Regions from separate parts of the Pseudoalteromonas sp. SS15 genome, predicted to be linked through region 1. Evidence: predicted binding sites of a transcription regulator. Region 1 holds the regulator's gene; the other holds the start of a gene.
The links. The regulator FliA, encoded in region 1, starts transcription of late flagellar genes. The targets are predictions, from matches to a motif close to CTAAAGNTNNNNNNNNNNNNGCCGATA.

Region 1 (12,770 bases):
GTGTCAACCGGAATAACACCTGGCCAGACAGACCCTTCGTAATTGGCAAGCAATGTTTTGTATGCCTCTAACGATGCCTTCGTTCGCTTATCATACATGGTTGGTACGATAGTGTAATTATATTGTTTTGCTTGAGAGCTTTGCATTAATTCCATGGTACGCATCATACGATCTAAACCTTTAAGCGCAAGAAACTCTGTTTGCACAGGAATTAACACACGTTCACTGGCTGCGAGTGCATTTACCATTAACACCCCTAGTACAGGTGGGCAATCAAGAATCGCATAATCGTAGTGTTCACTTATTTTCGCGAGTGTTTTTTTCAGAATTAAGCCCATACCATTGCGATTTCCCATGCTTCGATCTAGCGTCGCAATCGCCATCGTTGCAGGCAAAATATCAAGGTTCTCAATGGTTGAGGGGTATAAAGCTTGGAGGATTTCCTCGCTCTCCATTGCCGTCCCTCGAGCAAAAATATCATAAACACTGACTTCTAACTCTTCAGAATCAATGCCAAAATAATAAGTCAGGGATGCGTGAGGATCTGTATCTATCAGCAAAACGCGTTTGCCTTGCTTGGCGAGAATACCGCCAAGACTCACTGTAGTTGTTGTTTTTCCAACACCACCTTTTTGATTTGCTACAGTCCAGATTTTCACGAAAAAAATACTTCCTAGTGCTTTAAGAAATAGATTAACAACCTATTTCTTTATTAATTCTTGTGGCAACATCATGTAAAGCCAAGCTTTCAGAAGATAGCCCTGCATTTGCAACAGCTTGAGGCATGCCGTAAACCACGCAGGTCTGCTCATCCTGAGCCCAGATTGTTGCGCCTGACTGTTTGAGTAAACGTGCGCCATCTCGACCATCTGCGCCCATTCCCGTCAGAACAATCGCGAGTACATCAGCTTGATAAGCTTTTGCAGCACTTGCAAAGGTTACATCAACACACGGCTTGTAGGTCACTCTTGAACTGTCATCCTCAAACACTCGAAGCGTTTTCATTGCACCTTTAGACTCAACCAACATTTGCTTGCCACCCGGCGCTAAATAAGCAACACCAGGCTGTAATTTATCACCATGTTCTGCCTCTTTTACCTTTATCTTACAAAGGCTATTTAGTCTAGTGGCAAAAGCGGGTGTGAAAGCAGCTGGCATATGTTGAATCAACAATATCGGGTGAGGAAAGTTAGCAGGTAGCTGCGTCAGAATGGTTTGCAGTGCAACTGGCCCACCTGTTGAAGTACCTATTGCCACAAGTTTATATTGCTTTCCAGACGCTTTGAACTGTTTAGCTGTTGTAGTTGAATTTGATGCTGGCTGAACAGCTGCTCTCTGGAAGCTTCTATCCGGTTGAGCAACGCTTGCTGTACGAGCCGACACTGCTGACCTACTCGAAGCCTGTGGTTGAGAAGGTGCTGGCTTGGTCACTGCAGGTCGAGAATAGCTGCTAACTGAACGAGGAAGTCTTCTTCGCCCAATTTCTTTCACCTTGTTTTGTAGAGACTTAATTGCTTCTTCGCTATTACGGGCTATGTCTTCAAACTTTTTAGGCAAGAAGTCTAATGCACCTGCATCAAGCGCATCTAGAGTAGCACTTGCCCCTTCACGAGTTAGTGAAGAGAACATCAGGATTGGCGTAGGGTTAGCCTGCATAATTTTTTTTACGGCACTAATTCCGTCTAAAATAGGCATTTCTACATCCATAGTAATAACGTCTGGACGTAATGATGCCGCTTTTTCAACCGCCTCTTGCCCATTAACAGCAAAGTCAATTACCTTAATATCACTATCTTGCTCTAAAATTTCGCTGACTCGACGCCTAAAAAAGCTTGAATCATCTACAACTAAAACTTTTACTGCCATTGGCATACTCTATGAATTCTTAAGAACGAAAAGTGGTGCATCCGCACCACCTTTTAACTGTTTTGCTATCTCAGGTTATTTACCTGCATAGTGTTTTAGCATATTTGGCACATCTAAGATTAATGCTATGCCACCATCTGAAGTGATTGTCGCACCTGCCATGCCTGGAGTACCTTGCAATAATGCATCTAATGGCTTGATCACAACTTCTTCTTGCCCGATGAGAGAATCAACCACAAAGCCGACCTGCTGAGTACCTATTTGCACTATAACAACATGACCTTCGGCCTTCTTCGTTGTTCTATCTGCACCCTTAACTAGCCAATGCTCTAGGTAGAATAAAGGAATTGCTTTTTCACGCACAATAATCGTTAGCTGGCCGTCTACTACATTTGTTTTTGTCAGATCTAAATGGAAGATTTCACTTACACCGGCAAGAGGTAAAGCAAATGTTTGTTCGCCAACAACAACCATTAAAGTTGGTAAAATAGCGAGTGTAAGAGGCACTTTAATCTCAAGAATAGTACCCACACCGAGCTCTGATTGAATATTAACAGAGCCGTTAAGTTGAGTGATTTTCGTTTTAACTACGTCCATCCCAACACCACGGCCTGAAATATCTGAAATTTCTTCTTTTGTTGAAAAGCCAGGAGCAAAAATCAAGTTATAAGCTTCAGTGTCAGATAATCGACTTGCTTGGTCCGAATCAATAACGCCTTTATTTATCGCAATCTTTTTCAGTTTCTCTGCATCCATCCCTGCACCATCATCTTTAATGGTCAACAGAATATGGTCACCTTCTTGAGAGGCAGAGAGCGTCACTGTGCCTGTGCGAGGTTTGCCTGATGCTTCACGAACATCTGGCATTTCAATACCATGATCAACTGAGTTTCTAACTAAGTGAACGAGTGGATCTGCAAGTGCTTCAACCAAGTTTTTATCTAGATCGGTCTCTTCACCTTCAAGAATAAGATTAATATCTTTCTTTAAACTACGTGCTAAGTCTCTAACAACACGAGGGAATCGGCCAAATACTTTCTTAATTGGCTGCATTCGCGTTTTCATTACCGCACCTTGTAGATCCGCGGTAACCACGTCAAGGTTAGATATCGCCTTACCCATAGCTTCACTGCTAGAGTTATTTGCCAAACTGACGAGGCGGTTTCTCACTAGTACCAGTTCGCCAACCATATTCATGATTTGGTCTAGGCGTTTAGTGTCAACACGAACTGTCGTCTCAGCTTGAGGCGCAGGGGGCTTTTTAGCTGATGCAGGTGCACTTTGTGCTTTTACAGCTGGAGCTGGTGAAGAAGCTGGCTTAGCAGGTTGAGGTGCTGGTTTTGGTTTAGCAACTGGTTTAGTTACAACCGGTTCAGGCTGCTTTGGTTCAATACTTGAAGCTGGCTTGTTGGAATCTGCCGTTTCTAATGATTTTGGCGCACCACCTTTACCATGAAGCTCATCTAACAATGCTTCGAATTCTTCATCGTTTATTTCATCATCACTAGAGGGGGATGCTGGAGTTGGTGAAGAAGGCGCTTGGCTAGTGCCTGTACTTGTTGGAGGAGGAGAACTAATCGAACCAAAACTACCGACACCATGAAGCTCATCTAGAAGACTGTCAAACTCATCATCTGTAATATCACCATCATCTGAGCTTGAAGCATTTGAAGCCGCTGAAGTAGTTTGCTCTACTGCTGGGCCTTTACCAGCCCCATGTAACTCATCAAGTAAGCTTTCGAATTCATCTTCTGTTATTTCATCGATGCTATCTGAGGCAGATTCACCAGCGACTTCATCGGTATCAATATCAAAAAGAATATCATCAGCAGATAAGTCTGCTTGAGGAGTCTCCTCAACAACAGGCTCAGGTTCTGAACTTGGAATAGAAATTTGTTCGTCTTCTGATTCAGGCTTACTCAATTGATGAAGTGTTTCAAGTAATGCTGGGTCTGCAGGATCTGGTTGCTCACGATTTTGTATATGTGCGAACATTTCATTGATGGTATCTAGGGACTGAAGAATGACGTCCATCAGTTCTGGAGAAACAGAGCGTTGCCCTTGTCTTAACACGTCAAAAACGTTCTCCGCGCCATGACATGCGTCAACAAGCTCAGTCATACTCAAAAAGCCTGCACCACCCTTTACAGTGTGAAAGCCTCTAAAGATTGCATTTAATAATTCTTTATCTTCAGGGTTATTTTCTAGCTCAACAAGCTGCTCAGATAACAACTCTAATATTTCACCAGCTTCAACAAGAAAGTCTTGTAATATATCTTCATCGACTTCAAAGCTCATGTACACACTCTCCTATTAGAAGCCTAAGCTCGACAATAAATCGTCGACCTCATCTTGATTAGATACGACATCTTCTCTAGATTCTGCATTCATTATCGGACCTTCAGGCCCAGATATCTCTGCAGGATCTATTTCAGCAATCTGAACCTCTTCAATATTTTCTTTTTGTTTTGATTGAGGTTCTTCTGCTGTACCAAATACAGTTAGTAAGTGGATTAAACTGTCTTCTACTTCTCTAACTAATTCGATAACACGTCGAATGACCTGACCTGTTAAGTCTTGATAATCCTGAGCCATTAAAACATTGGTCATATGCCCTTGAAGTTCATCCGTAGTTGCTTGTGAGCCTTGCATAAACTTATCTAAATCATGACAAAGAGATTTGAATTCACCAAGCTGGATATCACGTCTCATGAGTCTATCCCAAGTTGGTTTTATATCAGATAAATCGTCTGCAAGCTGCTGCGCGAGAGGCAAACTTGCTTCAACTGCATCCATCGTTTTATTAGCTGCGTTTTCTGTCATTTCCATGACATAATTCAAACGTTCTTTAGCATCAGGTAAGGCTTCTGTCGTCAAATCAGCAATGCGTGTATCAAGCTCAAAATTTTTCAATGACTCGTGCAGTTGGCGAGTCAATTTACCCACTTCAGCAAAAAGTTCGGATTGCTCCTTACTAGCCGCCTCCATGATCAACTTATCTGCTTTATCTTGCTCGCCTTGCTCAAGATAAGTCACCAGTTGCTTAGCTTGCTCAAGTGTTATTTGAGGCACAGAAGGTGCTGACATCCGCCTCTCCTTCTTAATTATCTAGCCTAAACGTTCAAACACTTTTTCTAGTTTTGTTTTAAGTGTTCCAGCAGTGAAAGGTTTTACAATATAACCATTTACACCAGCTTGCGCCGCAGCAACAATTTGCTCTTTTTTCGCTTCAGCCGTGACCATAAGTACTGGAATATGCTTAAGGCTGTCATCTGCACGTATAGCACGAAGTAGATCGATACCTTGCATACCTGGCATATTCCAGTCCGTGACTACGAAGTCAAATTCTTGATTCTGAAGCATAGGCAAAGCTGTGCTGCCGTCGTCTGCTTCTTGTACATTTGTAAAACCTAAGTCTCTAAGCAGGTTTTTGATTATTCTTCTCATCGTAGAAAAATCATCAACCACAAGAATTTTCATGTTTTTATCCAAAACATCCTCCAGTGAGGTTTGAACCTATTATTATTACTCTAATTGACCCAGTCATTGATTTTAGCCCTAAGCCTGATCATTGCCTGCCCATGAATTTGGCTTACTCGAGATTCACTAACATCGAGTATTTGCCCTATTTCTTTTAAATTCATTTCATCGTTATAGTAAAGAGATAAGACTAGCGCATCTCTTTCGGGTAACGATTGAATCGCCGTTAGCAACGATTCGTTAAAGCGTTCATTTTTAACGTTATTGAACGGTTTGTCTAGCGCTAAATCATTGTTAACTGGAGTGATTACATCTTCATCAACCCCCAAATCTTCAATTCCAATGATTTTACTTGCATTCACATCATGTAGAATATGATGGTACTCATCCAGAGTAATATCAAGTTTTTCAGCGATTTCAGTGTCTTTTGGCTCTCGACCTAGGGTGCTTTCTAGATTAGCAATTGCTTCAGCAACCATGCGACTATTCTTATGAACACTTCTTGGTGCCCAGTCTCCACGGCGAATTTCATCTAACATTGCGCCTCGAATTCTTATCCCCGCAAAAGTTTCAAAACTTGCGCCCTTACTTGCGTCAAAGTTTTTACTGGCTTCAATCAAGCCTATCATGCCTGATTGTACAAGATCGTCTAACTGAATATTTGCTGGTAAACGTGCCAACAAATGGCACGCCACTTTTTTGACAAGACCGGTATGACGCTCTATCACTCTATTAAGGTTGTCTGTAGTTTGATAGCCCATCGCTTTACCCATCGATGACGACATAGTTATCCGTTGACTAGCTGTTCAATAAAAAATTCTAAATGACCAGAAGGTTGATGTGGTATTGGCCATTTAACTGCTTTACTCGCTAACCCTCTAAATGCAACCGCTGCCGGAGAATTTGGAAATAACTCAACAATGGTTTTCTGACGACGAGAAGATTTACGCATGTTTTCATCAAACGGAATGGTTGCAACTAATTCTAGTGCAACATCTAAGAATCTGTCAGTAACTTTAGAAAGTTTAGCAAAAAGCTCCTGCCCTTCGCGTAAGCTTCTAACCATGTTAGCAACAATTTTAAAGCGGTAAACGCCGTGCTCACGACTAAGCACCTTAATGAGTGCGTAAGCATCTGTAATAGAGGTCGGTTCATCACACACAACGACCATCACATCTTGTGCTGCACGAGAAAAACTAAGAACCATGTCAGAGATACCCGCTGCGGTATCGACAATTAAAATATCAAATTCTGTATTTAGCTCGCTGAATGCGCGGATGAGACCTGCATGCTCTGCAGGCGTCAATTCAACCATATTTTGCGAACCTGAGGTAGCCGGTACAATTTTAATACCAGCAGGACCTTCAACTAAGATCTCATCTAACTCACACTCACCCGATAGGACATGAGACAAGTTTTTTTCTACTCTTAAACCAAGCATCACGTCACAATTTGCCAAACCTAAGTCAGCATCTAAGACGAGTACTCTGTTTCCTTGCTGACCAAGTGCAATAGCCGTATTTAATGAGACATTGGTTTTACCAACCCCTCCTTTACCACCCGTTACTGCAATTACTTTTACGCCATGGTTGCCATTTTGATTCATTCTACGCAGGCCACTTGCTTGATCTAATACTGTGTTAATCATACATTCCTACTGTCTGAGACGCTACAGGTACACGTCGCGAATGTTGTGCTTTTATTCTCTTTAAATACAATTGCTCAGCCTTTTTGACCATTTTATGAGCATTTGCTACACGAATGTCTTCTGGCACTCGTTGACCGTTAGTAAGATACCCTATTGGCAAGCGATTTTGAATCGCAATACTAATAATCTCACCTAAACTTAGACATTCATCAAGTTTTGTAAAAATACAACCACTTAAATTCACTTTTTGGAAGTGACGAACCGCTTCTTGCAGTACATGCATTTGCGATGTTGCACTTAAAACCAAATAGCTGCGAATATCTACTCGAGAACTGCGCATCAAAGTATTAAGTTGTTCTGTTAAACGGATATCTCTTTGACTCATACCCGCAGTATCTATTAATACTAGACGCTTATTTCGTAAATGATATAAAACTTCTGCTAATTCATTGGCATCTTTTACTTGTTTGACTGGGCAGCCAATAATTCTACCGTACGTTGCGAGCTGCTCATAAGCACCAATTCTGTAGGTATCAGTTGTGATTAACGCAACTTTGTCTGCACCGTATTTCTGCGCGCCTAATGCAGCAAGTTTAGCGACTGTCGTTGTTTTACCTACACCAGTTGGACCTACTAATGCATATACACCACCTTGACGAAGAATATCGTTATTAGTTGTGTGCATTTGATTTGCCACCATTTCAAGCAATGAATTCCATGCTTCTTTGCGAGAAACGTCATCAGGGATGAAACAAGCCATTTGTTCAGCTACTTCTTTGTCAACACCCATGCCTTGTAAACGATCAACTAAACACGCTCTCGTTGGATCTCTTCTTTCCATCTCTTGCTTCATTAAGCCTGAAACTTGGTGTTCAAGTAATTGACGAATGGCATTCATTTCTTCTCTCATGGTTGCCATTTCATCGACTTTTTTAGGCGCAGGCTCAAAATCATCCGCAAAGCCTGTATCTAGGTCATCATCAAAGTTCCATGATTGCGCTTGCTGTTGAGTTTTAACATTTGGCTCAGCTCTGAAGTTTTGTGTTGAGGTTGGACGCTCATAACGCTCTTCAGTCGCTTGACGAGGTTTAAATACTTCTTCGGTATTAATGCCAGATTGAGAGAACATAGATGCAAGCTCAGGAGAACGAGGCTTCGGCGCTTGTCTTTCTAGTAGTGCTTGTAAACTATCAGCAACTTGAGCCTGAGGCTCTGGTTTTGCACGCTGAGGTTCTGGGCGAACAAAGCGAGATTGTGCAACTCGGGGTTGCGTAGACGCTGTATTTACCTGTGGTGCCTCAACGGGTGCTTCTGGCGCTCTATCATTATCTACGGCTGCAACAATTTCTACACCATCTGCCAGTTTCTTGTTTGACATAATCACAGCATCAGCGCCAAGCTCTTCTTTTACTTCTTTCAGTGCTGTGCGCATATCTTTGGCAAAAAAACGTTTAATTTTCATGTTACAACCCCTTAATTCCTATCTATTGTCCAACTGAGCTTACAATTTTGATTTGTCTTTCATCTGGTACTTCTTGATATGACATCACTCGAAGACCTGGGATCGTATGTTTAACAAACCTTGAAAGCACACTTCTTAACATACCTGAGGTTAGAAGGATGGATGGGTCGCCCAGCATTTCTTGCGTTTGATGCGCTTCTCTTAATGATGCTTGAAGTCGCTCTGCAAGGCCTGGCTCGATTCCAGCCCCTTCATCACCTGCGTTCTGAAGTGACTGATGCAACATCTGTTCCAACTCAGGCGCCAATGTTATGACAGGGATTTCGTCTGCACCACCAACGGCGTCTTGAACGATTAATCTACGCAGTGAAATTCGCACTGCAGAGGTTAATACATCAGGGTCTTGACTGCGTGGGCCATACTCAACAAGGGTCTGAACAATCGAGCGCATATCACGGATTGCAACCCCTTCATTCAGTAAGTTTTGCAGTACTTTAACAACTGTAGTTAGCGGAAGAATATCTGGTACTAAGCCTTCTACTAAACGAGGGTGTGACTTAGCAAGCATATCTAATAAGTTTTGTACTTCTTCATGCCCAAGAAGCAGTGATGCGTTGTTTGTAAGCAATTGGCTAATATGAGTTGCGACAACAGTCGCGGCGTCTACAACAGTGTAACCTAATGAGTGCGCCTCATCTTTTTGTTCCGGTTTAATCCAAACCGCCTCTAAGCCAAAAGCTGGATCTGTGGTTGCTACGCCATTGATTGGGCCAAATACTTGTCCTGGATTTATAGCTAATTCATCACCATGTTTTAATTCCCCATTACCTGAGCCAACCCCCATTAAGGTGATACGGTATTCATTTGGATCTAATTCAAGGTTATCACGAATATGCACAGGCGGAACCAAGAAACCTAGCTCTTGTGAAAGCTTCTTACGAACGCCTTTAATACGACTTAACAATTCACCACCTTGTGCTTGATCTACAAGCGGGATTAATCGATAGCCAACTTCAAGGCCAATAACATCAACTGGTTGAACGTCGTCCCAGCCAAGCTCTTTTTGCTCTTGAGGCTTATTTGCAATATCACCACCTGCTGCCTGTTGTTGCGCTTCTTGCTCTGCAGCTTTTGCTTTTTGCTGTTGTGTGTAATAAGCCAGATAGCCAAGCAGCGCACCTAAGCTTAAAAATGCAATATGTGGCATACCAGGCACTAAGCCCATCGCAATTAAGATACCTGCTGCAATATAGAGAGATTTCTCATTCCCTAGTTGAGTTTTAAACTGCTCACCCATGTTATGAGATTCGTTTTGGCGAGTAACGACGATTGCAGTACCAATTGAAAGTAAAAGAGAAGGGAGCTGTGCAACCAAGCCATCACCAATGGTAAGTAATGTGTATACTTCCATAGCTTTTGAAAACGATAAGTCGTGTTGGATCATGCCAACAAATAAGCCACCAATGATGTTGATAACTAAAATCACAATACCTGCTATTGCATCACCTTTTACGAACTTACTGGCACCGTCCATTGAGCCATAAAAGTCTGCTTCACGTGTTACTTCATCACGACGTTTGCGAGCTTCATCTGCACTGATAAAACCAGCATTTAAGTCGGCATCGATTGCCATTTGTTTACCAGGCATAGCATCTAATGTGAAACGCGCAGACACTTCTGAGATACGACCAGCACCTTTTGTGATTACCACAAAGTTGATGATAATCAGGATTAAGAAAACAACTAAACCAACGGCATAGTTACCCCCAATTACCACAGAACCAAACGCTTCAATTACCTTACCCGCGGCATCTCCGCCATTGTGGCCTTCTAATAATACAACACGAGTACTGGCTACATTCAAGGCTAATCGCATGATGGTTGCAATAAGCAGAACTGCTGGAAACATGCCAAATTCGAGTGGTTTCATGGTGTATACAGTGACGAGTAATACCACCAATGCCAAAGCGATATTAAAAGAGAATAGAATGTCTAAAAGGAATGGAGGTAAAGGCAAAATTACCATGCCCAAAGCCGCAAGCACTAATAATGGCGTTCCGACCCCTTTCGCATAGTCTTTTTTATTCTCATTAAGACTTTGTAAAACCGCTTTAAAATCCATAACTTAACAACTACAAAATATTGACACTGGTCTAATAAAGCAATTTGTAAGCCAAGATGTATGTACTTGCTAGTGCCTCATATCTTCTGGAATAGGTAAATTCTTACTTAAACTAGTCGGCCTTCTACCTCGACCTTTTTGATAACGTTTTAGCTGAAATACATAGGCTAATACTTGCGCAACAGCTGTAAATAACTGGTCAGGGATTTGATCACCCACTTCTGTTGTGTGATAAAGTGAGCGCGTTAAGATTGGCGATTCAACGATAGGGACTTCATTACCTTTCGCAATTTTCCTTATCTGCATCGCTAACTCATCAATACCTTTAGCAAGCACAATCGGTGCACCCGCTTTTTCAGTATCGTATTTAAGTGCAACTGAATAATGGGTTGGGTTAGTTACAATAACATCAGCATCTGGCACGTCCTGCATCATACGCCTTTGTGACATTTCTCGTTGTGTTCTTCTAATACGTGCCTTTATTTGGGGATCACCTTCAGAGTTTTTATATTCATCTTTCACTTCTTGCAAAGTCATTTTCAATTGCTTGTGATGATTGTAACTTTGATATGGTGCATCAATGGCTGAAATGATGATCATCGTGCAGCTCAATGCTAAAAACATCCAGGCCAATATCTCTAGCGCATGGATGATAGAACTCGGGACCTGCTCAATACTTAAATGAAGTATTTCGTAGAAGAATATTTGAATGAGCAGGATTGCAAAGCCAGCAACTAAAACAAACTTCAATACAGACTTCACCAATTCGACGGCGGCTTGAGGTCCAAACATACGTTTAACACCTTTCATAGGCGACATTTTACTTGCCTTAGGTGCTGCAGCCTGCCAACTGAAATTAAACCCACCTAATATGGTATTGCCAACAATACCCGCGATGGCAATGATAAAAACAAACATCGCCATTGGAAAGAATAATTCAGAAAGCATCTCTCCCCAGACCGAGAACATTTTTGTTGTATCGTATGTTTCATTGCGATTTAACGAGAGACCTCGGCCCATTATGTTATATAAGCCTTTCGCGATAGCGGGTCCATACATTAGTAATGCAACCGCTGAGAATATCAGTACAAAGGTAGTGCCTAATTCTTTTGAACGGGCAACTTGCCCTTTTTTACGGGATTCATCTATTTTTTTGTCGGTGGGTTCTTCGGTCCTTTCTTGACCTGAATCTTCAGCCATATTTTACACCGTGCACCCAATTAAATTACATAGTAGCTCTGTCATTTTAAGCCACTGATATTCATATTGCACAATGAAGTTACCTAGAGTAGCCCATATAATCACTAATCCAGCAACCAAAGTAAATGCAAAACCCACTGAAAAAATATTCATCTGAGGCGCAGCTCTCGTCATGATCCCAAATGATAAATTAATTACCAGCATGGCGGTCAAAGGGGCTAAAGAAAGCGCCAGTGCTGTCGCAAACATCCAGCCCCCCCAATTTACAATTTGCCAATAGTTATCTACTGACCATGTAAATTGTCCAATAGGAATACTTTCAAAACTATAAAGCACCATTTGGATCATCATCAAGTGACCATTAAAGACAAAAAACAGTAATGTGGAGAGGATCAGATAAAACTGACCTACTGCTGGCACACTTAATCCGTTGGCAGGGTCAACAACTGATGCAAAACCGAGGCCTGTTTGCATTGCGAGAATTTGACCTGCCACGATGAACGTATTCAAGAGTAATATCGAAGCAAAACCAATTGCAAAGCCTATGATCATCTCTTCAATTACGACTAACACCATGGCAAAAGAAAAAAGATCAGTAAATTGAGATTTAGGCAACATCGGCATTGCGGCAAAGGTGATTACGACACACAGTGCTAACTTAATGCGTGAAGGTACACTTTTTGCGCCCAAACCAGCCATTATCATCATCATGCTGGTGACTCGAACGAGCGGCAGGATAAAGTCACTTAGCCATTGGATAACAACAGCAAAAGGAAACTCCATTATTAGCCTGCTATTTCAGGGATTTGCATAATCAACCCTTGGAAGTAATCCATTAGTATTTGCGTGATCCAATGACCACCAATGATCAAAGCAAGGATTGTAATGATAAGACGAGGTAAAAAGCTAAGTGTTTGTTCGTTAATTGATGTCGCAGCCTGGAAGACAGCCACTACAAGACCGATTAATAAACCTGGTACAACAATCGCTGA
Region 2 (19,056 bases), on a different contig from region 1:
GCGCTCTAGAGCAGTAGACCTAGTTAAGCGCCTAGATGGTGAGCTAAAAAGCCAAGGCAATACGCAGGTTTTCTATCTTGATTATGCAAAAGCAGAAGATCTTGTAAAAGTATTACAAGGTGTGAGCAAAACACTGCAAGAAGAAGCACAAGGCGGTAATAACAAGAGTCGAAGTCGCAGCAATAACAACGAAACCAGTATTGAAGCCCACCCGGATTCAAACTCACTAGTCATTACAGCTCAGCCAGATACCATGCGCTCATTGGCATCTGTGATAAAAAAACTAGATATTCGTCGTGCGCAAGTTTTAGTTGAAGCGATCGTTGTTGAAGTACTTGAAGGTGATGGTATCAACCTAGGCCTACAATGGATTTCAGAACAAGGTGGTATGCTGCAATTTAATAATGGTAGTAATGTCCCAGTGGGTTCATTAGCGGTTGCTGCAGAGCAAGCGCGTGATAAAACCATTACGAAAAATATTACAGGTAGTGAAACAGGTAAAACAACGCCTTATACAGAAACCAAAGAAGGTGACTTAGGTCCTTTAGCTGCATTACTCGGTGGTGTGAATGGTCTTGCAGCAGGCATCATTAAGAATGACTGGGGTGCGATCATTCAGGCTATTTCGACTGATACGAAATCGAACATCCTAGCGACGCCGTCTGTAACTACGATGGATAATGAAGAAGCGTCGATGATTGTTGGTCAAGAAGTGCCAATTATTACCGGCTCGACAACCAGCGGCAACAACTCTAACCCATTCCAAACGGTTGACCGTCAAGAAGTGGGTATTAAGTTAAAAGTAACCCCTCAGATTAATGATGGTTCAGCGGTTCAGTTAACCATTGAGCAAGAAGTATCGAGTGTCAGCGGCGCAACCGCAGTTGATATCGCGGTGAACAAGCGTGCAATTAACACCACAGTTATTGCTGACGATGGCGGTATGGTTATTCTAGGTGGTCTAATTGACGAAGACGTGCAAGAAAGTGTGTCGAAAGTACCACTACTAGGCGACATTCCTATTTTAGGTCACTTATTTAAGTCAACGAGTACAACTAAGCGTAAGCGTAACCTTTTAGTATTCATTCGTCCGACGATCCTTCGTGACAGCCGTAGTATGAATGAGTTAAGCCATTCAAAGTATAACTTCATTCGTGGCGAGCAAAATAAGCAGCGTGACGATGGTATTGATTTAATGCCATTTGAAGAGACGCCAGTATTACCTGAGTGGAATGATGCGATGACGCTGCCACCAACGTACGAACAATATCTAAAAGAGCAAACTAAGAAAGAGCGCCAAGATGATTGATATAAACAATCAACTAGAAAGTGAGCACACTGAGTTGCTCACTGACGCGCCAGTAGAAGAGGTAGCACGAGAGCTATCTCTTAAACTGCCTTTTTCTTATGCGCGTCGTGTAAATATGCTGCTAGCCGAAAAAGAAGACGGCCTTAAAGTTTTCTATACGGGTGATTTAAATGTTGCGCATTTACTAGAAATTCGCCGAGTAGCAGGGGCTGAGTTTAAGCTTGAACAGTTAGAAGCTGAAAAGTTTGAGTTTATGCTTGAAGAAGCGTATCAGCGTGATAGCTCAGAAACTCAGCAAATGATGGAAGACATTGGCAACGAAGTTGACCTCTTTTCGTTGGCTGAAGAGCTACCGCAAACGGAAGACTTATTAGCGGCTGACGATGATGCGCCGATCATCAAGTTAATCAATGCCATGCTGAGTGAGGCAATCAAAGACGGTGCCTCAGATATCCACATTGAAACCTTTGAACAAGATCTAGTTATTCGCTTTAGGGTGGATGGTGTTTTAAAAGAAGTTCTAAAGCCAAATCGAAAACTCGCGTCACTACTTGTTTCACGTATCAAGGTAATGGCTAAGCTTGATATCGCTGAAAAGCGTATCCCACAAGATGGCCGTATTTCGTTGCGTATCGCAGGGCGTGCAGTCGATGTGCGTGTATCGACTATGCCGTCAAGCTTTGGTGAGCGTGTGGTACTGCGTCTACTCGATAAAAATAATGCACGTCTAAACCTAGAAGATTTGGGTATGACAGAGCGCAACCGTGAATTGTTCAGCGAACTAATTGCCAAACCGCACGGTATTATTTTGGTGACCGGCCCAACAGGTTCAGGTAAGAGTACCACTTTGTATGCTGGTATGAGCCAAATCAACTCCAAAGACCGAAATATTCTAACGGTAGAAGATCCAATTGAATATGAAATCCCAGGCATAGGTCAAACTCAGGTCAACCCGAAAGTTGATATGACATTTGCCCGAGGTTTACGTGCTATTCTACGTCAAGACCCTGATGTGGTAATGGTTGGTGAGATCCGAGATTTAGAAACGGGCCAAATTGCTGTTCAGGCATCACTGACGGGTCACTTAGTAATGTCGACCCTGCATACCAATACGGCTTCAGGCGCGATTACGCGTATGGAAGATATGGGCGTAGAGCCATTCTTACTATCTTCATCTCTATTAGGTGTGTTGTCTCAACGTCTAGTCCGTACCTTATGTAATGATTGTAAAGAACCACATCAAGCCGATGAGCGTGAATGTGAGTTACTAGGTGTAAGTAAAGACAGTAATACCATTATTTACCGTCCTGTTGGCTGTGAATCATGTAATTACAATGGCTATAAAGGCCGTACCGGCATTCACGAGCTATTGGTCGTTGATGAAACAGTACGTGAGCTTATCCATAATGGTAAGGGTGAGCAGGCAGTAGAAAAGTATATTCGTACTTTCAGTCCTAGTATTCGTCAAGATGGTTGCTCTCGTGTTCTGAAAGGACAAACTTCTTTAGAAGAAGTGTTACGTGTAACTCGTGAGGAAGGTTGATCATGGCAGCGTTTGAGTATCGAGCGCTCGATGGTAAGGGCAAAGAAAAGAAAGGCATCTTAGAAGGCGATACCGCGAAACAGATCCGCCAACAACTTCGAGAAAAAGGCATGATGCCTTTGGAGGTTGCGCCTGCGGCTGAAAAAGAAAAACATCAATCTGGTGGTGGGTTTAAACTGTTCACAGGTTATAAGCCTTCCGTCTCTGATATCGCTTTAATCACTCGTCAATTGGCAACACTTATCCAGTCTTCATTGCCAGTCGAAGCGGCTGTGATGGCAGTGGCAGAGCAGTGTGAGAAGCCTCGACTGAAGCGTATGTTGATGTCGGTGCGCTCTAAAGTTGTAGAGGGTTACACATTGGCTGATGGTATGTCAGAGTTTCCTCATGTATTTGATAACCTATATCGTGCCATGGTGGCAGCAGGTGAAAAGTCAGGCCATTTAGATGAAGTACTTAATCGTCTGGCTGATTACACAGAGCAACGCCAGCATATGCGTAGTCAAATCACTCAGGCGATGGTGTATCCAAGCATTCTTGTGGTTTTTGCCATTGGTATTGTGGCGGTATTGCTTGGTACTGTGGTTCCAGAGATTTTGAAAACCTTTGAAAAGTCGAAGCAAGCACTGCCTTGGACCACTGAATGGGTAATGGCAGCAAGTAATTTCGTACAAGCTTACTGGATGCCAAGCTTTATTGGTATTGTGGCCATAACAATTGGCATCAAACAGGCGCTACTGAAACCCAAAATTCGTTTTTGGTATGACACGCAATTATTACGTCTACCAGGTTTAGGCAAAATTAGCCGTAGTATCAATACGGCACGTTTTGCGCGTACCCTCAGTATTTTGTCTTCGAGTGCAGTACCTTTATTGGAAGGTATGAAGATTTCTGGTCAGGTACTTGAAAACGAGAAGATTAAATCCGCGGTATCAGAAGCAGCGGTCAGAGTCAGTGAAGGTGCAAGCTTAAGAGCATCACTTCAGCAAACCAAGTTATTCCCACCTATGATGCTACATATGATCGCCAGTGGTGAAAAGTCGGGTGAGCTAGAGCAAATGCTGGAGCGAGCGGCTAACAACCAAGACAGAGAGTTTGAAACCATGGTCAGCGTATCATTAAAGCTATTAGAGCCTGCAATGATCGCAACCATGGCCATTATTGTGTTGTTTATTGTTATGGCAATTTTGCAACCAATTATGGAAATGAACAAAGCCATCGGCTTATAGTCAAATAAAGAGTTTAAAAATAACAGCTATTAGCAGCTAATGAGGTATTCATTGTGAAAAAGCAATCAGGTTTCTCCCTACTAGAAGTAATGGTGGTACTGGTTATCATCGGTATGATCTTATCAATCGTTGCCCCAAACATTATGGGCCAACAAGAAGAGGCTGCTTTAGATAAAGCGAGTTTAGATATTCAACAGCTTGAAGATGCGATGAATATGTACAAGCTGAAGAATAAGAAGTATCCAACGACTGAGCAGGGCTTAGAAGCACTTGTAACTAAGACGACAATTGACCCTGTACCACGTCGTTTCCCTGAAGGTGGCTTTATTTCTAAATTACCTGAAGATCCATGGGGCAACCCTTACCAGCTAGTTAGCCCAGGTGAGATGGGTAAGATCGATATCTTCTCAATGGGCCCAGATGGTGAAGTGGGTACTGATGATGATATCGGTAACTGGACTGACGAAGACGAAGTGCGTTAATACGTATGCGTTTAGGCTTAGGGCAAAATATCAATAAGGCAAAGGGCTTCAGTTTACTTGAAGTCCTTGTTGTACTTGTGATCATCGCCATGTCAGTGAAAATGGTGAGTTACACCTTTGATGATGCCGAAGCCGAAGAGTTAGAAAAACAAGCGCTCAGAGTATACAGAGTAATTAATCTTGCCTCTGAGTTTGCAGTATTGAACCAAATTGAGCTTGGCTTTCACCTTGATAAAAATGTCTTAGAATTTTTGGTCTTTGATGGTGAGAAGTGGTCGGTATTTGATGCTGAAGAATTATATGAACCCATTACCTTCGGTAAAGAATACAAAGTTAATCTGAATATCGAAGATTTATCTTGGTCGCAAGACAATTTGTTAGAGCAAGCCAACTGGCGTGAATTAATGGGCACCGGTGATGACGAAAGCTTGCTTGAGTTAAAAAAGCTCAAAGTGCCGCAAGTATTAATCTTATCTTCGGGCGAAGTGAGCGCGTTTCAGTTTAGTGTCGAGTTATCAGACAGAGATGCAGAGCAAGCACGTTACTTTATCGAAGGTGAGTTTATCGCCCCTGTTAATTTACGAGTGGAGCCTGAAGTATGAAGAAGCAATCGGCTGGCTTTACTCTGTTAGAAGTGATGGTGGCTTTGGGGATCTGTGCCATGGCAGGTATTGCTGCTATGCAAGTTACAGGTGAACATGTTTCCCATATCGCCTCACTAGAAGAACAAACTTATGCATCTTGGGTGGCAGAGAATCGCTTGGTGATGATACGTGCACAAGGTGATAAGTGGAATGGTAAGAATAACAATAAAGGTGAAGAAGAGTTAGCTGGTATGACTTGGTACTGGCAAGAGAAAGTTACCAAAACCAATGACCCAAGTTTTGTCAAAGTGCAAGTTGAAGTATTCAGCGATGCTGAATATAAAAATTCTTTGTATGACTTAAGTACATTCATTTTAAAGGGTAAGTAACGATGCGATTTACTTATCCTCAGAAAAACCGTCAGCGTGGTTTCACTTTACTTGAGGTCATGATTGCCCTGGGTATTCTCGGCTTTGTGGTTTTGGCTACACACCAGATATTAAATTCAACGATTCAGGCTAAACAAGGCTCTGAAGAAGTGATTGCAGAATTAGACGCGCTCAATACGACTTTTCGCTTGATGGATCAAGATTTTAATCAAATGACCAAGCGTGAAACGCGTAATGAGGCGGGCGACTTTACACCGAGTTATATTCTTCATGGCCGTTACAATTTAGATAGTCAATATGATGGCATCGCGTTTGTACGCGATGGCTGGACAAATCCAATTAGTCTATTGCCACGCTCCGAGTTGCAAGCTGTGGGTTATCGTGTGGTTGATGATAAATTAGAGCGCCTTTATCGTGTTTATGTAGATCAACTTGATGGTACCGAGCCTCGCAGCCAAGTCATACTAGAGAACATTGAAGATTTAAAGTTTGAATTCTTAGATGACAAACAAAAATGGCAAGAAAATTGGGAAAAGAAAGCACTGCCTTTAGCGGTTTCTGTAACCATTAAGATGCAAGAAATGGAGCCCATCACGCGTTTTTTCCTCACGCCGGGTGATGGCAAAGTAGCGAGCAGTACATCAAACACAAATAACGGCAATAACACTGGTAGTGGGAGAACAGGCCCATGAACCAGTTAACCTATAAGCATGGCCAGCAACAAGGCGCAGCACTGATCATTGTCTTGTTTATTGTCGCGCTTGCAGCCGTTATCGCTGCTGAAATGGCGACGAATTTAATGATCCAAGTTCAGCGAGCACAAAATATTCAAACTCATCAGCAAGCGAAATGGTATAGCTATGGTGCGGAAGAACTGGTGAAAAAAGTCCTGATAGAAAGCAAGAAAAAAGACCCTGAGAAAGTACATTTAGGTCAGCCGTGGGCGTTAGAAGAAACCCCCTTTCCAGTAGACCATGGAACCTTGAGTGGACAAGTGACCGATCTTCAAGCGTGTTTAAACTTAAACGCGCTGCGCGCACCAAAGGCACAAAATGCCAGTATTAATGATACGAATCCAGCGCATAAAGCCTTCTTAGAGCTGTTGAAGAACATAGAAGATTTACCCTCAGATGAGAGTGAAGAAACCTTGGCTGACAGTGTATATGATTGGCTTGACGCCGATAGCATCACGTTTCGTTCGGGTGCAGAAGAAGACGAATATATGTCGTTGCGTACACCTTATTTAACTGCAAATAACGCATTTGCGTCAGTGTCTGAATTACGTGTGATCAGAGGCTTTAACCCATTAGTCATGGAAAAGTTGCTCCCTTATGTATGTGTTATCCCTGGCAGTGAAGAATTAAAAATTAACGTGAATACCATTTTGCCAGAACAAGCATTATTACTGAGTGCACTAATTGATGGATTAAGTGAATCAGATGCACAAAGTATCATCTCTGCACGCCCAGAGCAGGGGTATGACAAAGTGGAAGATTTTCTTTCTGAAGCCACCGCTCAAGGGGCTCAGAATATCAAGCAAGTAACCGATCTATTTACCGTAAATAGTGACTATTTCAAGTTGCGCGCAAAAGCCATGTTCGATGAACGGCTTTTCACAATGACCTCAATTATTCAAATAAAAGAAGGTCAAGCGAGCATACTGGCGCGAAAATTTGGAGGCGTACAGTGACAGAAAAATTATTGATCCGTATTGATCAATCCGCCAAACAGGCTATCCATTGGTTGGTCTATTCAACCGACCAGCAAATTATTGCCAGTGGTGAGTACAAACAACTATCAGATTTAGCTGAGTTAACAGAGAAAGCGCAAGGTAGAGAAACTAGCGTATTGCTTTCTGCATCAATGGTGCAGTTAAAAACCATTGAACTACCAACAAAGTGGAATAGAAAACTAGAACAAGCACTGCCATTTATGTTGGAAGAACAACTGGCTTGTGATGTTGATGATGTATTCATCGCAATAGGTGAGCCGGGCGTAAAAGATGATAAGCCGACCATTAATATAGCATTGTGTGATCGAGCTTTACTTGCTGAGTTATTTACAGCTTTAGATGAGTATCAGATTTTCGCGAAGCAAGTTCTGCCAGATGCTCTATTACTGCCAGAGCAGGCAGAAAATGAACTTGCTGTTGTGGAGCTTGATGGTCAATGGCTATGTCGCTTAGGGCAGTGGCATACATGTGTGATTGAGCCAAGCTGGGGGGCTGATTACTTGCATGCGCTAGCGGTCGAAAAAATTTCTCATTATAGTCCTGCTGACGCTTTGCCTGAGGTGGCGCCTAAGGTGGCAAAAGAGACAGAGTATGAACTGCCGCTTGCATTATTGGCTAAAAATTTAACTAGCACAGCATTCAATTTACGCCAAGGCATCTTTGCCGCAAAGAAGAGTACGCCACAATGGTGGAAAGATTGGCAGTCAGGCTTAATTGCAGCATCAGTGGCTTTGTTTGGCTTTGTGGTTGTTCAAGGCATTCAAGTTGTAAAATTGAAAGATCAGGCCGAGAAGGTGAGAGCTGGAGCAGTTGCAACTTATCAACAAGCATTTCCAAATAAACGAGTACGCGAAGCGCTACTTAGACGTCAAATTGAAGGTGAATTAAAAGCCATTTCTGCGACCAAACAAGGTGGCTTCTTAGATTTGGCAGACAAGTTTGTGTCAGTTTATAGCCAAGTTAAAGATTTCCAGCCTGAGACTTTACGCTATGACCATAAACGTAATGAATTGCGTATTCGTGTAAAAGCCAAAGACTTCCAAGTGTTTGGTCAAGTTAAAACGATTCTTGAGCAAAAAGGTTTAACAGTGCAGCAAGGTTCATTAAATAACGATGGTGATGCTGTAATTGGTGAAATTAGATTGCGAGGTGATGTATGAAACAACAGGCAATCAATTACTGGGGCTCGCTAAAAGAGCAAGAGCAACGTTTACTCATCATCGCGGGTGTTGTATTTATTGTTTTCGTTTTAGTGATGGGAATATTAAAGCCACTCAATAAGGCGGTTACTGATGCTGAGCAAAAACTAAAGCGTGAGCAAAACTTTCAAGTGTTTGTTGAACAAAGTATTGGCAAGTTGAAAGCGGCTGGTAACTCTGCCCGTACTTCTTCAGGCAATTTATCGCAACTCGTGAATCGCAGTCGAGGCCGCTACGGCATCGTTATCAGTCAGATGCAGCCAAATAATGACAGTCTTCGTGTGAATATTGAAAACGTTGAATTTAATAAATTAGTTGGTTGGCTTGACGAACTTGTACATCAACATGGTGTCACTGTAGCAAACCTAGATATTTCACAAGGTGAAGACACAGGTTTTGTGCGCGTAAGTCGATTGGTGTTAGAGAAGTAGTATGAAGCAAAAAATTTATTTAGTTCTGTTATTTATTTTCTCATTTTTGGCTTTTGCTTTATCTCAGCTGCCCGCATCTGTTGCTGTGCAAGTCGCACAGGGTTACTTGCCTAAAAATGTGGTTTTTGGAAATTTGACCGGCTCAATTTGGCAGGGGCAAGTTAGTGAAGTACGCGTGAATAGAGTTCAGGTTTTCAATGTGCGTTGGCAGTTAGAGCCTATCGCTTTACTAACAGGCAACCTTGCTGGTGATTTAACTTGGGGTAACCCGAGAGCGAGCGAAGAAATGTCAGGAAAAAGTCATTTCAGTCTTTCACTGTTAGAGCAACAAGCAAGCTTAAAAGACGCGGTACTGCGTTTTGAGGTTGAGCAATTAATGGGTCAGTTAAACCTACCATTACCTGTAAATGCAACTGGGCGAGTAATTTTTAATATTGATGAGTTTGAAAGTGGTAAACCTTACTGTCAGCAAATAAAAGGCGATGTATTTAGCCCAAATATTCGTGTTGAAGGGTTAACAGGTTGGTTCTCAATTGGTGAGTTGGGCGCAGATTTAAACTGTAAATCGGGTGACCTAGCTGCAGTGGTTCAGCCTGATAATCTATTGGGTTTGCAAGCGGATGTTCATTTAGGAAATAACTTTCAATTTAAAGTTGCTGGTAACGTAAAACCAGATGCCTCATTACCGAAAGAAGTGCATGATGCGGTTAAATTCTTAGGTCGTCCTGATGCCCAGGGCCGTTATCCAGTGAACTTGTAAGGCTTGCTATGTTAGAGTTTTCGTTTACAGAGCAACATAAAGCGTTGCTCATAGATTATTTATCTAGCACAGAGCAGGCTCTGCCTTATGTTGTTTGTGAAGGCTACCTGTTCGCAATCATTTGCAGCCCAGCAGGTATTGAAATGGAGCAGTGGCTAACAATCGTCAGTGGCGGTGATGAGCAAATTGCAGAAGAGCATGTTTTTGCTTTAATGGCACTACATCACGATATCAGTGAACGCGTTTTTTCAGGTCAGTTCCAGTTACCTTATGCGTCAACAGCTATAGTTGAGCTGCAGCAATGGAGCCAGGGCTTTTTAGCGGGGATTGAGCACTTTTATGCTGAGCTAGTTAATAGTGCAGTTTTAAATGATGAGCTTAAGCAAGCATTGATCAGTAGCACAGAGCAACTAGGTTTCTTCGCTCTAGAGCAGTCACAAATTGCCGCTTACTGTGATGCCAACAATGTTGAGCTAAATAGCTTTTGTCAGCAGCAACATGCAATTGCGAACGAGTTTGCATTGGCTTATGTGCAATTAGTAGAAAACGCCGCTGTTGAGAGTGGCTTGTATGATGAAGAGGGTTAAAACCTGAGGGTCTATTGTTGGGTAAGTGAGCGCTTACCCAAGCTCTAATTCAATACTCGTGCAGCCTTTTGCACAGCTTACCAAACCTTTATTCTTATCTTGCCCATTTAAATCTAATTGCAGAGGCTTGTTACATTGCTCGCATAACAAGGTTTGCCCTTTGCTCAGTTTTTTAAGGATATTTTTGTGCTGGTTAAATGCTGCGGCACGCTTTTTATTAAAAGCGTCAATATCGATATTCATTACAACGACTTCCCTTCAAAAATAGATTCACCGGCGATTTTACAAATTACATTTAGCTTATTGCCGTAAAAATAGAGGTTCAAATCATTTTCTTTGCAGTAACGAAGGTGGAAGGCCTTTAATTTATCATCTGTGCCTAACGCATCATTTAAATATTCTAATTCGGTTTCATCTAATTCGAGTTTTTGCGAAATTTGTGTTCTGGCGATTTTAGCTGACGTGCTTCTCGCTACTTTACTTTGTTCACTCAGCAAGCTCACGCCTTCACCTAATAGTGCTTCTCTTGGCTCTTTAATGGCCGGGTGATCTATAGTAAAAAGTGCCAGGATGACAACAACAAGCAACAAAAACTTTTTCATTGGATACCGTAATATTGATCTAAACAGGAGGAAACAATTGAGAGTGTAATAAAATGGGGCTTTCAAAAGCAAGTGATTAAGTTATAAACACTACATAAGCGTGTCCCTGGTAAAGGAAAATTCAATAATTTCTGAACCAATTGTACCCAGCTTGAATTTGCTTGCATATAATATCCTTATAGATAAAAAGGTCACTGTAGCAAGTACCTGTCGATCACAGCCATGAGGAGCCGAGATGGACAAACAAATAAAAGTAAAAAACATTCCGAGCGATGTAAAAATACAAAAGCCGGAGCTCCAGCCTGATAGGTTTAACCCTCGAAACCGTATTTATGTGCGCGCAGTTAAGGGGCTACACCAGCAACTTCGTAAGCGCTTAGGTTTTATTGGTATGTTGGCGTTTATGCTCATGCCATGGATTAATTTTGAGGGTCATCAAGCCGTTTATTTTGATCTCTTCGAGCAAAAGTTTAATATTTTCGGATTAACCTTAATGCCACAAGATTTAACGGTGCTGGCATTTTTCCTTATGATCGCTGCATTTGCACTGTTTGTAGTGACCACGTTTTATGGTCGTGTTTGGTGTGGTTACACTTGTCCGCAAACCGTTTGGACTTTTATTTTTCTGTGGTTCGAAGAGAAGTTTGAAGGCAGCGCTAATCAGCGTAAAAAACTCGATAGCCGAAAAATGGACTTTGACAAGTTTTGGCGAAAAACGGCAAAGCATAGCAGTTGGATTTTATTCTCTTTGTGGACTGCAATAAGCTTTGTTGGCTTTTTCACCCCTATTCGAGAACTAGTACCAGATTTACTGACCTGGGACGCAGGAAGTTATGCAGTAATTAGCATAGTGGTGTTTACAGCATGTACCTATGGTAATGCAGGCTGGATGAGAGAAATTATGTGCTTACATATGTGTCCTTATTCACGTTTTCAATCTGCCATGTTCGATAAAGACACCTTTACAGTTAGCTATGACGCGAAACGCGGTGAGTCACGTGGTCCTCGCTCTCGTAAACAAAATCCCAAAGAAATGGGGTTGGGTGATTGTATCGACTGTAATCTGTGTGTTCAGGTATGTCCTACAGGCATCGATATTCGTAACGGTTTGCAATACGAGTGTATCAACTGTGGTGCATGTATAGATGCGTGTGATGGGGTGATGGATAAGATGAATTACCCGCGTGGTTTAATTTCTTACACCACAGAGCGCAACCTTGAAACGCCAGATAATAAAACCAAAGCATTCCGTGGAAAGCTGGCAGGTTACTTATTAATCATGACTGTGTTAATTGCTGCACTGGTGGTGAATATTGCCATGCGTAAACCTATGGAGCTCGATATTATTCGTGATAGAAATCAGCTATATCGAGTTAATTTCGATGGTTTAGTTGAAAACACTTACACCCTAAAAGTCATCAATAAAACCCAGCAAACACAACAATACGACATTGCGGTTGAGGGGCTAAATAACTTTAATGTACTGGGCAAACTGGCGATTGAAGTTCAGGCGGGTGAATCGATGAATGTGCCACTTTCAGTGATCATTGACCCTTATGATCTTAAAAAGCCAGTGACTGAATTCCATTTTAGAGTTCAAGTTAAAGGCGACCCGACAGTGTCATTATCACAGCCTACCAACTTCTTTAAAGGCAAATAATTAGATACACTAATTAAACCAAGCAAAAGCGGGTATTCCCCGCTTTTTTTATGCCAAATGAGGAAGACATGAGCGAGTTTAGTTTTGCGAATTTAAATCCAGATCGTATCTTGGATGCCATAGAAAGCATTGGGGTTTACCCTGAAACAGGCTTGCTACCTTTGAACAGTTATGAAAATCGCGTTTATCAGTTTAAAGCCGAAGACTGTAAGCGTTATGTCACTAAGTTTTATCGTCCCGAGCGCTGGACTGAGGCGCAAATAAAAGAAGAGCATGCTTTTGCGCTTGAACTTGCTAATGAAGAAGTGCCAATCGTCGCGCCAGTAGAAATAGAGGGTGAAAGTTTATTCGAACATGCTGGCTACAAATTTGCGCTCTTTCCTAGTGTCGGTGGACGCCAGTTTGAAATCGACAATTTAGACCAGCTTGAAATGCTCGGCCGTTATATCGGACGACTACACCAAGTTGGTAAGAGTAAACCATTCCAGCATAGGCTGAGTATTAATACCCAGAGCTACTTATTCGATGCCAAGGAAGTTATTGAAAATAGTAAGCTTGTACCTATACATCTAGAAAGCGCGTTTTACACTATTTTAGAGCAGGTTATTTCGCAAACAGCGCAAATGTATCATGTCGATAAGCCTATTCGTTTGCATGGCGATGCACATGCTGGCAATATTCTCTGCACAGGCAATTCACTGACCTTAGTGGATTTAGATGATTGTCGCTCAGGCCCTGCAATCCAAGATTTATGGATGATGCTCAATGGTGATAAAAACGAGCAGTTAATTCAGCTTGATACACTATTGATGGGGTATGAAGAATTTAACTCTTTTGATGCAAAAGAGCTGCAACTAATAGAGCCGCTGCGTGCGATGCGAATGGTGCATTACATGGGGTGGTTAGCAGCCAGGTGGGAAGATCCTGCATTTACACGGAACTTTTCTTGGTTTGCAACAGACAAATACTGGGAGCAGCAGATCTTAGCATTGAAAGAACAGCTTGCAGCGTTACAAGAACCTGCATTACAACTGTTTCCATAAAAAATTGAGAAATAACTATGTTAAAAGCGTTAAAACTATCCATTCTATTTTTCTGTTTGCCGTTGTTAGCCATGGCTGCAGAATTTGATTTCAAAGAAGGTGTGCACTACCAAACTTTAACCACCCAAAAAAGTGAGCAAGCAAAAGTAACTGAGTTTTTCTCATTTTACTGCCCGCATTGCTTCCGTTTTGAACCGGTTGCTAAAGCATTAGAGCAAAGCTTGCCAGAAGGTGCTGTATTTGAAAAAAGCCATGTGAACTTTTTAGGTGGTTTGCCTGCGCAAGTACAAAGCAATTTAAGCTATGCCTATATCGTGGCAAAGCAAATGGGCAAAGGTGATGAAATTGCCGAGAAAATTTTTGATAGCATCCACGTAAAAAAAGCGCCATTGAATGACATTAAAGATGTAAAAAAGTTACTGGATCTTAATGGTATCAGCGAAAAGCAGTTTGATGCTGCACTAGCAAGTATGCCTGTGATTGCAGCTGAAAAGCTGATGCAAGACGACCAAAACCGCTTTTCAAAAGCGGGCGCCCTATCTGGCGTGCCTACATTTATCGTGAGTGATAAATACAAAGTAAATACCAACAGTTTAAAAAGCCAAGAGCAATTCAACGCATTGGTTAAACATTTATTAGCAAAATAATACGGAGAATAAGATGTTAAAGCTAATTAAAGCCGCTGCGCTGGCACTCATGCTTCCTGTAGTTGCAAACGCAGCTCAGTTTGAAGAAGGCGTTCACTACGAAGTGGTTGCCGAGCGTGGTACTAAGAAACCTGAAGTGACAGAGTACTTCTCATTTTTCTGCCCTGCATGTAATGCGTTTGAGCCATTGATCGCTCAGGTAAAACCTAAACTGAATGAAGGTGTAAAGTTTAAAAAGAGCCATGTAGACTTCACAGGTCCTCGTGACCCAGAAGTACAAAAGATTATGGCTCAAGGCTTAGCACTTGCTGAAGTGCTGCCTCAAAAAGATAAAATCATTGCTGCAATTTTTACGCATATTCATGGTAAGCGTAATAAGATTAATGAGCTTGCGGATATGAAAGACATTTTCGTTGCACAAGGCGTAGACGGTGCTAAGTTTGACAAAATGTATAAAAGCTTTGCTGTACGTACTAAGACTTCAAAAATGGCACGTATGCAACAAAAGTGGTCTGAAAAACGTGCGCTTACAGGCGTACCTACGTTTATCGTAAATGGTAAATATAAACTGCGTTTACGTGAGTCAAAAACGACGACTCCAGAGCAGATCAGTGCATTAATTAATTATTTAGCTGCTAAATAACTAATCATAAATTGAAATAGAGCCTCGCAATTGCGAGGCTTTTTTATTGGAAAATACATGCATAAAATTTTGGTTTCAAGTTGTTTGCTCGGACAACCTGTCCGTTATGATGGGCAATCTAAAGGGCTAACAAATGATACTTTGACTCAGTGGTTGCAAGAAAAGCGAGTTGTTGCATTTTGCCCTGAAGTCGCGGGTGGGTTGACAACCCCAAGACCACCTGCAGAGATTAACGTCGAAAAGGTGATCACGACAACAGGTGAGGATGTTACCGGTGAATTTCAGTTAGGTGCTGAAAAAGCACTCGCATTATGTAAAGCGCAGCAAATTAAATTTGCGTTGTTGAAAGAATCTAGCCCTTCATGTGGTCGAAATACTATTTACGATGGGTCGCATAAGGGAATTAAAGTGGCTGGAATGGGGTTAACTGCAGAAAAGCTTGTTAAAGCAGGCATACAGGTTTTTAGTGAAGAGCAATTGCCACAGCTAGTCAGTGCTCTGGCAACTGTTGAAAAAAATTAGTGGGCTATTTACGCTGTAAAAATACACCAGATTCCACATGATGTGTATATGGGAACTGGTCGAAAATCGCAATGCGAGATACAGAGTGTGTTTCGCATAGCATGTCTAAATCACGCTCTAGTGTGTCTGGGTTACATGAGATATAAATGATGTTGTCGTAGTTAGACACCAAACGACAAGTGAGTTCATCCATACCAGCACGAGGTGGGTCAACCAAAATAGTCTGGCAGTTGTAGTCTTGAAGGTTAATGCCATTTAATCTTGAGAATTGGCGTTCCCCTTTCATCGCTTGCGTAAACTCTTCGCTCGACATACGAATGATATCTAAGTTCTCAACCTTATTCGCTGCAATATTAATTTGCGCCGAGTTGACAGAAGATTTAGAGATTTCAGTCGCTAGTACTTTATTAAAGCTACCCGCTAAAGCAATTGAGAAGTTACCGTTACCACAATATAGCTCAAGTAAATCATTCTCCAGTGGCGCACAAAGGTCTTGCGCCCATTCCAGCATTTTCTCATTTACTTTCGCATTTGGCTGCGTAAAGCTATTTTCAACTTGTTGGTATTGATACGTTTGGCCATTTACAGTCAACTGCTCTGTAACAAAATCATTGCCTAACACAATCTTTTGCTTGCGAGCGCGACCAATAAAGTCAATCTTATAGGTTTTCTGAAGTTCAGAACGTAATGCATTAATTGCCGCTAACCATTCATCATCAAGCTGTTTGTGATAAAGCAGGCTTACCAGGATCTCACCACTTAGCGTCGATAAGTAATCGATTTGGAAAAGCTTGCGGCGAAGTATCTCGTTATGACGTAACTTTTCCATCATAACTTGCATGATTTCACTAATGAGCGGCGCGGCAGGGTCAAATGTTTCCACTCGAATTTTTTGCTTGCTCTCTTGATCAAACATAATGTGATAGAGATCGTCACCATCGTGCCATACTCTAAATTCAGCACGTTGACGGTATTGCGTTTTTGCTGATTCAAAGACTTCAAGCTCTGGTGCGTTAAAGCGAGCAAATTGAGCACTAATACGCGTTTGCTTTTCAGCAAGCTGCTGTTCATAAGTGGCGGTATCAATAGTGATGACTGGCATAGTTAAACTGACCTTACAAATTCGAGAGCGGGTATTGTAGGGGGCATAGGTGATTTGTCCAGTTTCTCGCTAAAATTTGTTGTTTTTTTATACTAAACGCTCAAGGGTCAATAACTGCTGCCGATATAAAGTAATAATTAAGATGTACGCATGGTTGCTACTATTTTGGAGATAAACATGAAAATCGGACAATTAAACCAGCTTCTCAACCCTTCTTTTGCTAATAAAGCAAACAGTAAAGCGGGTTTTAAACCGAATATCCAAAGTAGTACTGATGGTTTTCACGGAGATAAAGGTAAAATTGCAGCAAAGCTGCTTGATGATAAGTTAGCAAAAGCCTTGGATATGGAAAAAACAGAACCTAAGGCAGCGCCTTTATTTGATTTTGATACCGTTATTAATAATGTGCTTGATTTTGTAAAGGGATCAATAAGCAAAGCGAAAGCTGATGGTCGAGACGACAAAGCGATTCAAGATATGTTGAATGCAACACGTAAAGGTGTGCAGATGGGCATAGATGACGCAACATCAGAATTGAAAGCTGCGGGATTATTTAATCAAGACATAGAAGAAGGGATCGAAAAATCTAAAGAAGGGATTTTTAAGGGATTAGATGACTTTGAGGATGAGCTCTTTAATCCAAAACCTGACTTTATGCAGGTGAGCGCTTCACAGTATGCGAGCTTGTCGAATCAAGCTGAGTATAGTTTCACAACAGCAGAGGGCGACGAAGTAACAATATCACTGAGTGATGCTCGCTCAAAAGGTCAAGCTGCCAGCTATACTCAAAACGGTGATAATTATGGTCTGGCTGTATCAGAGCAATCAAGTGAGGAAGTAAGCTTTTCGATTAGTGTGAATGGCGAACTCAATAAAGAAGAGCAAAAAGCCATTAATGAAATGATGAAAGACATTCGCAATGTCAGTGATGCGTTTTTCTCAGGGGAATATGACGATGCATTTGAAAAAGCATCGACATTGAATATAGAGAGCGACCAAATTACCAACTTCACGATGGATTTACGTCAGACAAAAACAACCGCTGCAATTGCACAATATCAACAAGCCAACCCCATAAAAGAGTTAGAGCAAGCGTTTCAACCGCTAGATAAACAATTAGAGAGTATTCATTCAGAAGGTAAAGCGTTAGGCATTGAGCAGCAATTGCCAGATATCATGGCGTGGATGAATGATGGGCAAGCAAGAATGGCTCAGCTATTAGATTATGCGCAAGGCTTCTTTAATCAACTCGATAATAAGTCTGAGAAATCAGCTTAAGCGACTTGGCAAGAATTATAAGCTAGGGCAAACTTGCACCTCCATATAGAGGAGCCATAGTTTGCCGCACATTTTAGTTTTTGATTCAGGTATTGGTGGGACCAGTGTCCTAACACATATCCAAAATACACTACCAGGGGCAGACTATACCTACATAATGGATAATGCTTTACTGCCCTACGGTCTTCAGACTGAAGAAACAATTCAAAATAGACTGGCAAGTCTTGTTAATAAAATATCTTCAAATTTTTTTGGGGAAGTTGACTTAATAGTGATCGCTTGCAATACAGCTTCAACTTACGCACTGGCACATATTCGACAGTTAACTCAAACTCCTATTGTTGGCGTGGTACCAGCTATTAAACCAGCGGCGCAGATCAGTAATGCAAAGCATATTGCCTTATTAGCAACGCCTGCCACCTCAAAGAATCAGTATACGCAATCTTTAGTGAGTGAGTTTGCAAGTGATTGCCAAGTGAGTTTCTACCATTCAACAGAGTTGGTAAGGCTAGCAGAGCGTAAGTTTTGGTTAAATGAAGATATACGAGAGGGCGTTAATAAGGAGCTGTCAGCTATTAAGGTCGATAATAAAGCTGACGTTCTGATATTGGGGTGCACACATTTTCCAATATTGAAGTGTGAAATAGCAGAGTTTTATCAAACGCAATGCGTATTAATCGACTCTGGAACTGCAATTGCAAAAAGAGTGAAGCATTTGTTGGTTGGCAGTATAGATGAAATAGAAATAAAAAAGCCGCTACAGTTTTATGCAACGGCTTTAAATAATATTCCTGCTATTACAGGATACGATGTGAAAAGTTTATATCTTTAACTTGCAATTGCTTCTTCCGATACCTCAGGTTTTTGTTTTGCAGCTCTAACCTTCAATGTGCGTTGTTGGAATTCTTTTTCATTCAATGCTGCAATGGCTTTATCAGCATCAGCTTCCGCCATCTCCACAAAACCAAAACCACGACGTTTACCTGTATTTTTATCTTTCAATAAACGAACGTTGAATACACGGCCTTGTTCAGAGAAAAGCTCTCGAACGACACTTTCATTTGCTTTGTAAGGTAAGTTGCCTACATAAAGCGTTTTTGTTTTTACTTCAGCATTGTCAGATTGTGTGGTTGCATTACTTGTCGACATAACAGTTGCAATGAAACCACCGATGAGTGTGCCAATAGAAAAAGTAGCACCAAGATTAAGAGAAGAGTCTGCAAGAAGAGCATTAGCAGCAAAATAGCCGATTATCGCAATTGCTAAAACAATAAAAAGAGACTTTTGTTGAGTTGGGTTCATAAGGATCTACCA

Region 2: AAEU28_RS14815 (DUF5610 domain-containing protein) is a predicted target of FliA. The motif match lies at 16,564-16,590, and genes of this name have one in related genera.

What each region holds. Positions count from the first base shown of each region.
Region 1 is NZ_JBMMUD010000008.1:73,698-86,467, reverse strand. Features, by position in the region: gene AAEU28_RS16310 (ParA family protein) at 1-659, opposite strand, end outside; gene AAEU28_RS16305 (protein-glutamate methylesterase/protein-glutamine glutaminase) at 694-1,866, opposite strand; gene AAEU28_RS16300 (chemotaxis protein CheA) at 1,942-4,164, opposite strand; gene AAEU28_RS16295 (protein phosphatase CheZ) at 4,180-4,953, opposite strand; gene cheY (chemotaxis response regulator CheY) at 4,975-5,358, opposite strand; gene AAEU28_RS16285 (RNA polymerase sigma factor FliA) at 5,397-6,107, opposite strand; gene AAEU28_RS16280 (MinD/ParA family ATP-binding protein) at 6,134-6,994, opposite strand; gene flhF (flagellar biosynthesis protein FlhF) at 6,987-8,456, opposite strand; gene flhA (flagellar biosynthesis protein FlhA) at 8,479-10,578, opposite strand; gene flhB (flagellar biosynthesis protein FlhB) at 10,648-11,778, opposite strand; gene fliR (flagellar biosynthetic protein FliR) at 11,782-12,561, opposite strand; gene fliQ (flagellar biosynthesis protein FliQ) at 12,564-12,770, opposite strand, start outside.
Region 2 is NZ_JBMMUD010000007.1:620-19,675, reverse strand. Features, by position in the region: gene gspD (type II secretion system secretin GspD) at 1-1,309, shown strand, start outside; gene gspE (type II secretion system ATPase GspE) at 1,302-2,852, shown strand; gene gspF (type II secretion system inner membrane protein GspF) at 2,855-4,081, shown strand; gene gspG (type II secretion system major pseudopilin GspG) at 4,135-4,563, shown strand; gene AAEU28_RS14895 (prepilin-type N-terminal cleavage/methylation domain-containing protein) at 4,569-5,165, shown strand; gene gspI (type II secretion system minor pseudopilin GspI) at 5,162-5,536, shown strand; gene gspJ (type II secretion system minor pseudopilin GspJ) at 5,539-6,228, shown strand; gene gspK (type II secretion system minor pseudopilin GspK) at 6,225-7,226, shown strand; gene gspL (type II secretion system protein GspL) at 7,223-8,428, shown strand; gene gspM (type II secretion system protein GspM) at 8,425-8,898, shown strand; gene AAEU28_RS14865 (type II secretion system protein N) at 8,900-9,658, shown strand; gene AAEU28_RS14860 (UPF0149 family protein) at 9,667-10,245, shown strand; gene AAEU28_RS14855 (hypothetical protein) at 10,279-10,488, opposite strand; gene AAEU28_RS14850 (hypothetical protein) at 10,488-10,847, opposite strand; gene ccoG (cytochrome c oxidase accessory protein CcoG) at 11,083-12,507, shown strand; gene AAEU28_RS14840 (serine/threonine protein kinase) at 12,576-13,550, shown strand; gene AAEU28_RS14835 (thiol:disulfide interchange protein DsbA/DsbL) at 13,568-14,197, shown strand; gene AAEU28_RS14830 (thiol:disulfide interchange protein DsbA/DsbL) at 14,211-14,840, shown strand; gene AAEU28_RS14825 (DUF523 domain-containing protein) at 14,898-15,362, shown strand; gene trmA (tRNA (uridine(54)-C5)-methyltransferase TrmA) at 15,367-16,464, opposite strand; gene AAEU28_RS14815 (DUF5610 domain-containing protein) at 16,642-17,742, shown strand; gene murI (glutamate racemase) at 17,804-18,574, shown strand; gene AAEU28_RS14805 (RNA recognition motif domain-containing protein) at 18,571-19,044, opposite strand.